2 regions of the Vibrio sp. CCUG 15886 genome follow, and region 1 is predicted to be linked to the other one. Evidence: riboswitches for the same ligand, from Rfam matches in the RefSeq annotation. Region 1 holds a riboswitch; the other holds the start of a gene.

Region 1 (4,316 bases):
GGTAATGGCCGTATTTTGGCGCCCAAGCAAGACGGCGCATTAGCGGATGTGTTGTCACGAGGCTGCTGGAGTGACCAGGAGTTTTCTGGTCAGGACGGCGAGTGGCAAGCGGTCAAACTCAGCAAAGATGGTTCACACTTTGAAGTGTGGCTACAGGGTGAGCAAGTAGGCACGGTGCAATGGGACTTAGTCGGCGATCATAATGTCGATAATGCGTTGATGGCGATCGCAGCAGCGCGCCATGTGGGTGTGACAGCAGATCTGGCTTGTGAGGCACTAGGGCGCTTTATTAATACCAAGCGTCGCCTAGAGCTGAAAGGGGAAATCAATGGCGTGGCGGTGTATGACGATTTTGCCCATCACCCAACTGCGATTGAACTGACTCTTGCTGGTTTACGTAATAAGGTGGGTGATAAGAAAATCATCGCGGTACTGGAGCCACGCTCAGCCACTATGAAACGTGGCGTGCACAAAGAGACCTTGGCGGCTTCACTCAAGCAGGCAGATGAAGTGTTCCTTTACCAACCAGAGTCAATTGCTTGGTCGGTGCAGGACGTCGCGGCGCAATGTCAGCAACCGGCATTCACCAGTGATAACATTGACCAATTTGTGGCCAACATTGCGCAGCGCGCCGAGGCAGGAACGCAAATTTTGGTCATGAGCAATGGCGGTTTTGAAGGCATTCATGGCAAATTACTGACCGCTTTAGAGAGTTCAACGCGCTAGAAAAGACACATATTAGATGAGCATGACAAACCAAGAAAAATCGATCACGTTAGCCTTTACGGGCGCCTCTGGCGCGCCTTATGGGTTACGTTTATTACAGCAATTACTGGCGGCAGATTACCGTGTCTACCTGCTGATCTCTTCTGCGGCAAGAGTGGTATTGGCAACCGAGCATGGTCTCAAACTGCCAGCCAATCCTGACGCCGCGCAGCAAGCGCTGGTGGCCCATTTGGCTTGTGATGCCGACAAGCTGGTGGTGTGTGGTAAAGACGATTGGTTTTCGCCAGTGGCTTCTGGCTCGGCCGCACCGAAGCAGATGGTGGTTTGCCCTTGCTCGGCAGGGAGTGTGGCGGCGATCGCTCATGGTATGTCGGATAATTTAATTGAGCGTGCTGCGGATGTGGTGATGAAAGAGCGTGGCCAATTGATTTTAGTGGTGCGTGAAACGCCCTTTTCGACCTTGCATCTTGAAAACATGCACAAGCTTTCTCAGCTCGGGGTCACCATCATGCCCGCCGCGCCCGGTTTCTATCATCAACCGCAGTCGATAGACGATCTGATTGATTTTATGGTCGCGCGTATCTTGGATCATCTCGGCATCGAACAGGTTTTGGTGCCACGTTGGGGATACGATCATCGCAATGACGGTGACTCTGTATAGCCAAGAGAGATCATTCCGATTACAATCCGAACCACTCATCGGGGCGCTTAACTGTGGTGTTTTATTGCATCGCAGTGGCTGAGACTAGGCAAAGGCCTAGGACCCGTAAACCTGAACCAGATAATGCTGGCGTAGGAATTGAGTCGGGATTAATTAGCAAGGACGATTAACACCTACCTCAAGCCTGTGCCGCTCAACTCATGCGAAATGGAGAGCGAGCAGTGAAACACACTCTAAACCTGATAGCCCTAGCGTCAATCACGTCAATGATGGGCATCTCTTCTTCTGCACTTGCGGCGGACAAAACCTTAACCATTTACACCTACGATTCTTTTGCCTCCGATTGGGGCCCAGGCCCGACAGTCGAAAAAGCATTTGAAGCGCAGTGTGGCTGCGATGTGAATTTTGTCGCGCTGGACGATGGGGTGTCAATTCTCAACCGCTTACGTTTAGAAGGCAGCAATACCAAAGCGGATATTGTTTTAGGTTTGGATAATAATTTGATGGCAGAAGCTAAAGCCACAGGTTTGCTGGCGCCACATCAAGTGAACACCCAAGCACTGTCATTGCCAAATGGTTGGGCTGACGACACGTTTATTCCTTATGACTACGGTTACTTTGCGTTTGTTTACAACAAAGGCAAACTGACGAATCCACCCAAGAGCTTAAAAGAGCTGGTGGAATCACGCGACGATCTGAAAGTCATCTACCAAGACCCTCGCACTTCAACACCCGGTCAAGGTTTGATGCTGTGGATGAAGTCGGTGTATGGCGATGACGTGACGGGCGCATGGCAGCAACTGGCGAAGAAAACCGTGACGGTCACGAAAGGTTGGTCGGAAGCGTATTCGATGTTCCTCAAAGGCGAATCGGACATGGTGCTCTCTTACACCACCTCACCGGCGTACCACCTGATTGCCGAAAATGATGCGCAATATGCCGCGGCGGGTTTTAGTGAAGGGCACTACATGCAAGTGGAAGTCGCCGCAAAAGTGAAAAGTAGTCAGAACTCAGCGCTGGCTGATCAGTTTATGAGTTTCATTTTGAGCGATGAGTTCCAAAGCGCAATGCCTACGGGCAACTGGATGTACCCAGTGACCAACGTGACGCTGCCAGAGGGCTACCGCAGTTTAACCGTGCCTGAGAAGGCGTTGAGTTTCAGTGCGGAAGAGGTGGCGAAGCAGCGTAAAGCTTGGATTCGCGAATGGCAAAGCGCGTTGACGTTTTAAGGCGTCGCATTGAATTCGGTTCCTAAGTTGGGCATTGGGGTCGCGATGATCATCGCGACCTTTGTTGTTTCTGCTCTCTCGGCGCTCTTGTTGGCGACGCCGACGCTGGATCTCACGGCGGTATGGCAAGATCCTTATTACCGCCATGTTACGCAATTTAGTTTTCTTCAAGCGACGCTATCGATGCTGCTGAGTGTCGGCTTGGCGCTTCCTGTCGCGCACGCCTTGTCTCGGCGACATTTTGTTGGCCGTTCGTTATTGCTCAAATTGTTTGCGTCAACTTTAGTGCTGCCAGTATTGGTAGGCGTGTTTGGCTTGTTGGCCATTTATGGGAACAGTGGTTGGTTGGCGAGTGTATTGGCGAGCTTTGACGCCAAATTGCCCTTTTCGATCTACGGATTGAGCGGCATTTTGCTCGCGCACGTGTTTTTCAATTTGCCGTATGCAGCGCGATTGCTGCTGCAAACCTTAGAGTCGATTCCGGCAGAGCAGCACAAATTGGCGGCTCATCTTGGTATGAACAGTTGGCAGAAGTTTCGTTGGGTCGAATGGCCGCGATTGCGCCAGCAACTACCACATGTGTGTGGCTTGGTGTTCATGCTTTGCTTCACCAGCTTTGCCACGGTCATGGCCCTCGGTGGCGGCCCAAAATCGACCACCATCGAACTGGCTATCTACCAAGCGATAAAATTTGATTTTGACTTACAAGCTGGAGCGCTACTGGCGATCTGGCAAATGTTATTGTGTAGCTTGCTGGTGTTGACGCTGCAGCGATTGACTAAACCGCTGCCTGTCTCGGTTGGCAGCCACACCCGTTTCGTTCAATTAACCCCAGCTTCTAAGCGTCATTTGATGTGGGATTATGCGTGGATAGCACTGGCGACACTGCTGGTGGTTCCGCCGCTGCTGTTTGTGGTGGCCAGCGGGATAAACAGCAAGCTCCCTGACGTGATCAGTGATGGTCGATTTTGGTCCGCTCTGGGGGCCTCGTTACGTGTAGCGTTTGGTGCCGCCACCTTAGCCGTGGGTGCAGCGATTGCTATTTTGCTCACCAGTCGTGCATGGCGGTTGCGTGGTCTGCGATACCCTGCAGACGGCATTGAGATGGTGGGCACCATCATCTTGGTGACGCCAGGTTTGGTGGTGAGTACTGGGCTGTTTTTATTGCTGCGTAGTTTTGCAGATGTGTTCAGTTTGGCGCTGTTGATCGTCATCATCGTCAACAGTTTGATGGCATTACCATACGCCGTTAAAACGCTCGCTCAGCCGATGTTGCATTGCGAGCAGCAGTATCAATACTTGGCTGCTACATTGGGCTTAAGCGGGTGGAATCGTTTTAAAATCGTTGAGTGGCGCGCACTGCGTAAACCTTTTGCCAATGCGTTTGCGCTCTGTTTTATGTTTTCCATTGGCGATTTGAGCGCAATTGCCTTATTTGGTAGCCAAGATTTTCGTACTCTACCACTCTATCTGTACCAGTTACTCGGCAGTTATCAAATGGAGGCAGCAGCGGTGGTGTCACTCACGTTATTGCTGCTGAGTGTCGGCTGTTTTGCCCTGAGTGAGTCCTTACTCAGTACCAAATCGAATCAACATCAGGAGAAGGCGCCATGCTAACGCTGCAACAGGTGCATTATTATTATCATCAAGATCTGTTTGCTTTTGATTTAGAGGTAGAAGCAGGCAGTATTGTGGCGTTG
Region 2 (4,316 bases), on a different contig from region 1:
ATAATACATTTGCGTTTTGACTCATCTGTCAGCATATCAACTAGTCTTTAGCATTACTTTGGTAGATTGTTGAGAATGATTATTAATATTTAGTTACACTTAGGCCAGTCAATCAAATCAGTAGGCCACATATGGATATTTCTCGCCGCCGCTTTCTTCAAACTTCATTAGCGTTTTCCGCATTAACGCTTCTCCCTGCGTGTTCACTTTCGCGTAGAACATCGCTTCATCATGGGCGGTTTGTCTATGAGATGACTGCAGAACCGGCTACTGCTGAGGTGGTGCCTGGTTTTGCTACGGATGTGCTCGCCTTTAATGGTGCTATCCCTGCCCCTACGATTCGTTGTCGACAAGGAGAAGAAGTGATCATTCACTTCACCAACAAACTCAACGAGCCAACGACAATCCATTGGCATGGTTTGCGTGTACCTATTGAGATGGATGGTGTTCCCTTTTTGAGTCAAAAACCCGTTATGCCAGGGGAGAGCTTTACCTATCGCTTTACTCCACCTGACGCAGGGACATTTTGGTATCACCCGCATATGAACAGTGTCAAGCAGCTAGGTATGGGGCTAGTTGGGTTAATCATTGTTGATGAAGCAGAGCCAGTTTCTTTTGATGAAGACCATGCTCTAATGCTTAAGCATTGGCATCTCAATGAGAAAGGTGAGTGGAAATCGTTATTGGTCCCACGCTTAAGTGCCCGTATGGGAACTCCCGGTGAGTGGGGAACTGTGAATGGCGTCCATGAGCCCAGCTATCCGTTGAAAGCGAATGCGATGACGAGACTTAGAATCGCAAATGTGGACAATACCATCACTTATCCTATCGCTATTGAAGGTGTGGACGCATGGGTTATAGCAATAGATGGAAACCCAATAAAAACCCCTTATAAGCTCTCTGAGCACAAGATTGGGCCTGGAATGAGGGTTGATGTCGGGTTAATTGCTCCAGGTGTTGGAGAGCGTTTCTATGTGCGACAAATGAAAGGGAAGTTTCCGTTTCCTCTTTGTGCATTCGAATCGGTTGAATCGGACCTATTAAACCAGAATATATTGCCAACATTGCCAACATTGCCGCTCAACCCTATTGCGCCGTTAGATTTAGATACGGCTGAACAAATTGATTTTGTCTTCGAGTGGGAAGGTGCTGTTACTCCGATGGATAAATCTGGCCAAGCTCTGCCGACGTTTTGGTTGGTGAATAAACGCGCTTGGGAGGGGATGAGCCAAGATTCAATTCCAGCACCGTTAGCGACGTTAGAACGAGGGCGGACCTACATATTTAATCTTAAGAACGTGACGCAATACCATCACCCCATTCATTTGCATGGGCACACATTTACCGTATTGGAATTAAATGGCCAGACGCTCGCAGAACCGTTTCATACGGATACTGTTTTGCTGGGTAAGAATGGCAGTGCCAAAGCGGCGTTTGTTGCGGACAACCCCGGTCGCTGGATGTATCACTGCCACGTGATTGAACATATGAAAACCGGATTAATGGGATACATTGAAGTAAAGTGACTCCTGTAACTTTTTAAATCTTGGCGATTTACAGATACATTGTGGCTAAATGAAATTATTGTTTTTTGTACTCGATCTCTGTGTGGATGTGGCTACAATGTGGCCATTAGATTTGTGAGGTTGCTATGAGTCAATTTGCGATATTGGGTTTCATCGCTTTGGGCGGCGCATTTGGCGCTTGTTCTCGTTACTTAGTGTCAGAGCTCTGTGTTGTGCTATTAGGCAGAGGTTTTCCTTATGGCACGTTAACCGTAAACGTGGTCGGTTCTTTTATTATGGGTCTCTTAATTGCCGCCTTTGAGAGTGAGTTGTTGGCGACAGAGCCATGGCGACAAATAATCGGTTTGGGCTTTTTGGGTGCACTAACAACGTTCTCGACATTCTCGATGGATAACGTATTGCTGATGCAGCAAGGCGCATTTTTCAAAATGGGCTTAAACGTAGTGTTAAACGTGACCTTGAGTATCACTGCTGCTTGGGTAGGCTTCCAATTACTTAAATCGTGAAGCAATGGGCGAAATTGAGTTAAATTTTAAACAGGTCGGCTTGGTTTAACCAAGCCGATTTCATATAATCGCTTCACTTGTCGGAGTGCCTTAGGGCTGAGACCGTTTATTCGGGATCCGTTGAACCTGATCAGGTTAGAACCTGCGAAGGGAACAAGAGAAGATACTTGTACCAGTGCGAACTGGTGTCTTATCAAAGCTTGAATCCACAAATTGAAACTCTAAATTGTGTGTTCAACGCCTCTTGTCACAACTTTCCGCCAAGCATTTTTGTCCAAAACCTTTTTATCCAGCATAACAAGAAAGGAAAAATGCTATGTCGAATCGCAAGCAAGCGAGACTGGAAGCTAAACAATTCATCGATACACTCTCTGTGCAGCCGTATCCCAATTCCACCAAAGTGTATGTCGAGGGCTCTCGCTCAGACATTAGAGTGCCAATGCGCGAAATCTCCTTGGCAGACAGCTTAGTTGGCGGGACCAAAGAGGCACCGATCTTTCAGCCAAACGAAGCGGTAAGAGTGTATGACACTTCGGGTGTCTACACTGATCCGACCCATCAAATCGATCTCTATAATGGCCTTCCTAAGTTAAGAGAAGAGTGGATTGCAGAGCGTGCTGATACCGAAGTGCTTGATGATGTCAGCTCGGTCTACACGAAAGAGCGCTTAGAAGATGAAACGCTGGACGAGTTGAGATATGGCAATCTGCCTCGCATCCGTCGCGCCAAAGCTGGGTATTGTGTCACTCAGTTGCATTATGCGCGTAAGGGAATCATCACCCCGGAGATGGAATACATCGCTTTGCGCGAGAACATGGGGCGCGCCAAATATCAAGATGAAGTTTTGACTCAGCAGCATGCAGGGCAAAGCTTTGGTGCGAATCTACCTAAGGAAATTACCCCTGAATTTGTGCGTCGTGAAGTGGCGGAAGGTCGCGCGATCATTCCTTCCAACATTAATCACCCAGAATCTGAGCCGATGATCATCGGCCGCAACTTCCTTGTGAAAGTTAACGCCAACATTGGTAACTCATCGGTGACCTCGTCGATTGAAGAAGAAGTCGAGAAGTTGGTATGGTCGACTCGTTGGGGCGGTGATACGGTGATGGATCTGTCGACGGGGAGAAACATTCATGAAACTCGCGAATGGATTCTACGCAACAGCCCAGTACCGATTGGAACCGTGCCTATGTATCAAGCACTAGAGAAGGTCAATGGCGTTGCTGAGAACCTAACGTGGGAAGTGATGCGTGATACGTTGATCGAGCAGGCTGAGCAGGGGGTGGATTACTTCACGATTCATGCAGGTTTGCTGCTGCGCTATATCCCAATGACGGCGAAACGCGTGACGGGCATTGTCTCGCGTGGAGGTTCGATCATCGCTAAGTGGTGTTTGGCACATCATCAAGAGAGTTTCCTCTATACCCATTTCCGCGAGATTTGTGAGATTTGTGCGAAGTACGATGTGGCGCTCTCATTAGGCGATGGTTTGCGTCCTGGCTCGATTGCCGATGCCAATGATGAAGCGCAGTTTGCTGAGCTCAGAACATTGGGTGAACTGACCAAAATCGCGTGGGAGTACGATGTCCAAGTGATTATTGAAGGTCCTGGGCATGTACCGATGCACATGATTAAAGAGAACATGGACGAGCAGCTCAAGCATTGTCATGAGGCTCCATTCTATACCTTGGGTCCACTGACCACCGACATTGCCCCTGGCTATGACCACATTACTTCTGGGATTGGTGCCGCGATGATTGGTTGGTATGGCTGTGCCATGCTTTGCTACGTAACGCCAAAAGAACACTTAGGTCTACCTAATAAAGAAGACGTGAAAACCGGCTTGATAACCTACAAACTGGCTGCACACGCGGCGGATTTAGCTAAAGGGCATCCTGGTGCACAAGTACGTGACAATGCCTTGTCAAAAGCACGCTTTGAGTTCCGCTGGCAAGATCAGTTCAATCTCTCTCTTGACCCCGATACGGCGCGTGCATTCCACGATGAAACCTTACCTCAGGAATCAGGCAAGGTCGCACACTTTTGTTCGATGTGTGGTCCAAAATTCTGCTCGATGAAGATTTCGCAAGAGGTTCGTGAGTACGCTAAAGGGCAACAAGGTGAGGCAGGACAGGCGATAGAAGTGAAGCTGTTGGATGACCCATTGGAAGGAATGAAGCAAAAGTCCGCGGAATTCAAAGCATCAGGTTCGGAGTTGTATCACCCTGCAGTGAGTCACGAAGAAGTGGCAGAGGGTTAAGTATGAGACTGCTGATTCCTTCTG

What was found. A riboswitch is a leader RNA that binds a small molecule or an ion and turns the genes downstream of it on or off. The one in region 1 is predicted to bind thiamine pyrophosphate.
Region 2: another riboswitch for thiamine pyrophosphate. It lies ahead of thiC (phosphomethylpyrimidine synthase ThiC); the one in region 1 lies ahead of thiB (thiamine ABC transporter substrate binding subunit).

What each region holds. Positions count from the first base shown of each region.
Region 1 is NZ_JAQQBT010000005.1:241,059-245,374, reverse strand. It holds gene mpl (UDP-N-acetylmuramate:L-alanyl-gamma-D-glutamyl-meso-diaminopimelate ligase) at 1-726, shown strand, start outside; gene PQQ36_RS12630 (flavin prenyltransferase UbiX) at 749-1,387, shown strand; TPP riboswitch at 1,417-1,542, shown strand; gene thiB (thiamine ABC transporter substrate binding subunit) at 1,609-2,616, shown strand; gene thiP (thiamine/thiamine pyrophosphate ABC transporter permease ThiP) at 2,626-4,233, shown strand; gene thiQ (thiamine ABC transporter ATP-binding protein) at 4,227-4,316, shown strand, end outside.
Region 2 is NZ_JAQQBT010000023.1:208-4,523, forward strand. It holds gene PQQ36_RS20955 (multicopper oxidase family protein) at 132-1,526, shown strand; gene crcB (fluoride efflux transporter CrcB) at 1,652-2,032, shown strand; TPP riboswitch at 2,104-2,202, shown strand; gene thiC (phosphomethylpyrimidine synthase ThiC) at 2,349-4,292, shown strand; gene PQQ36_RS20970 (thiamine phosphate synthase) at 4,295-4,316, shown strand, end outside.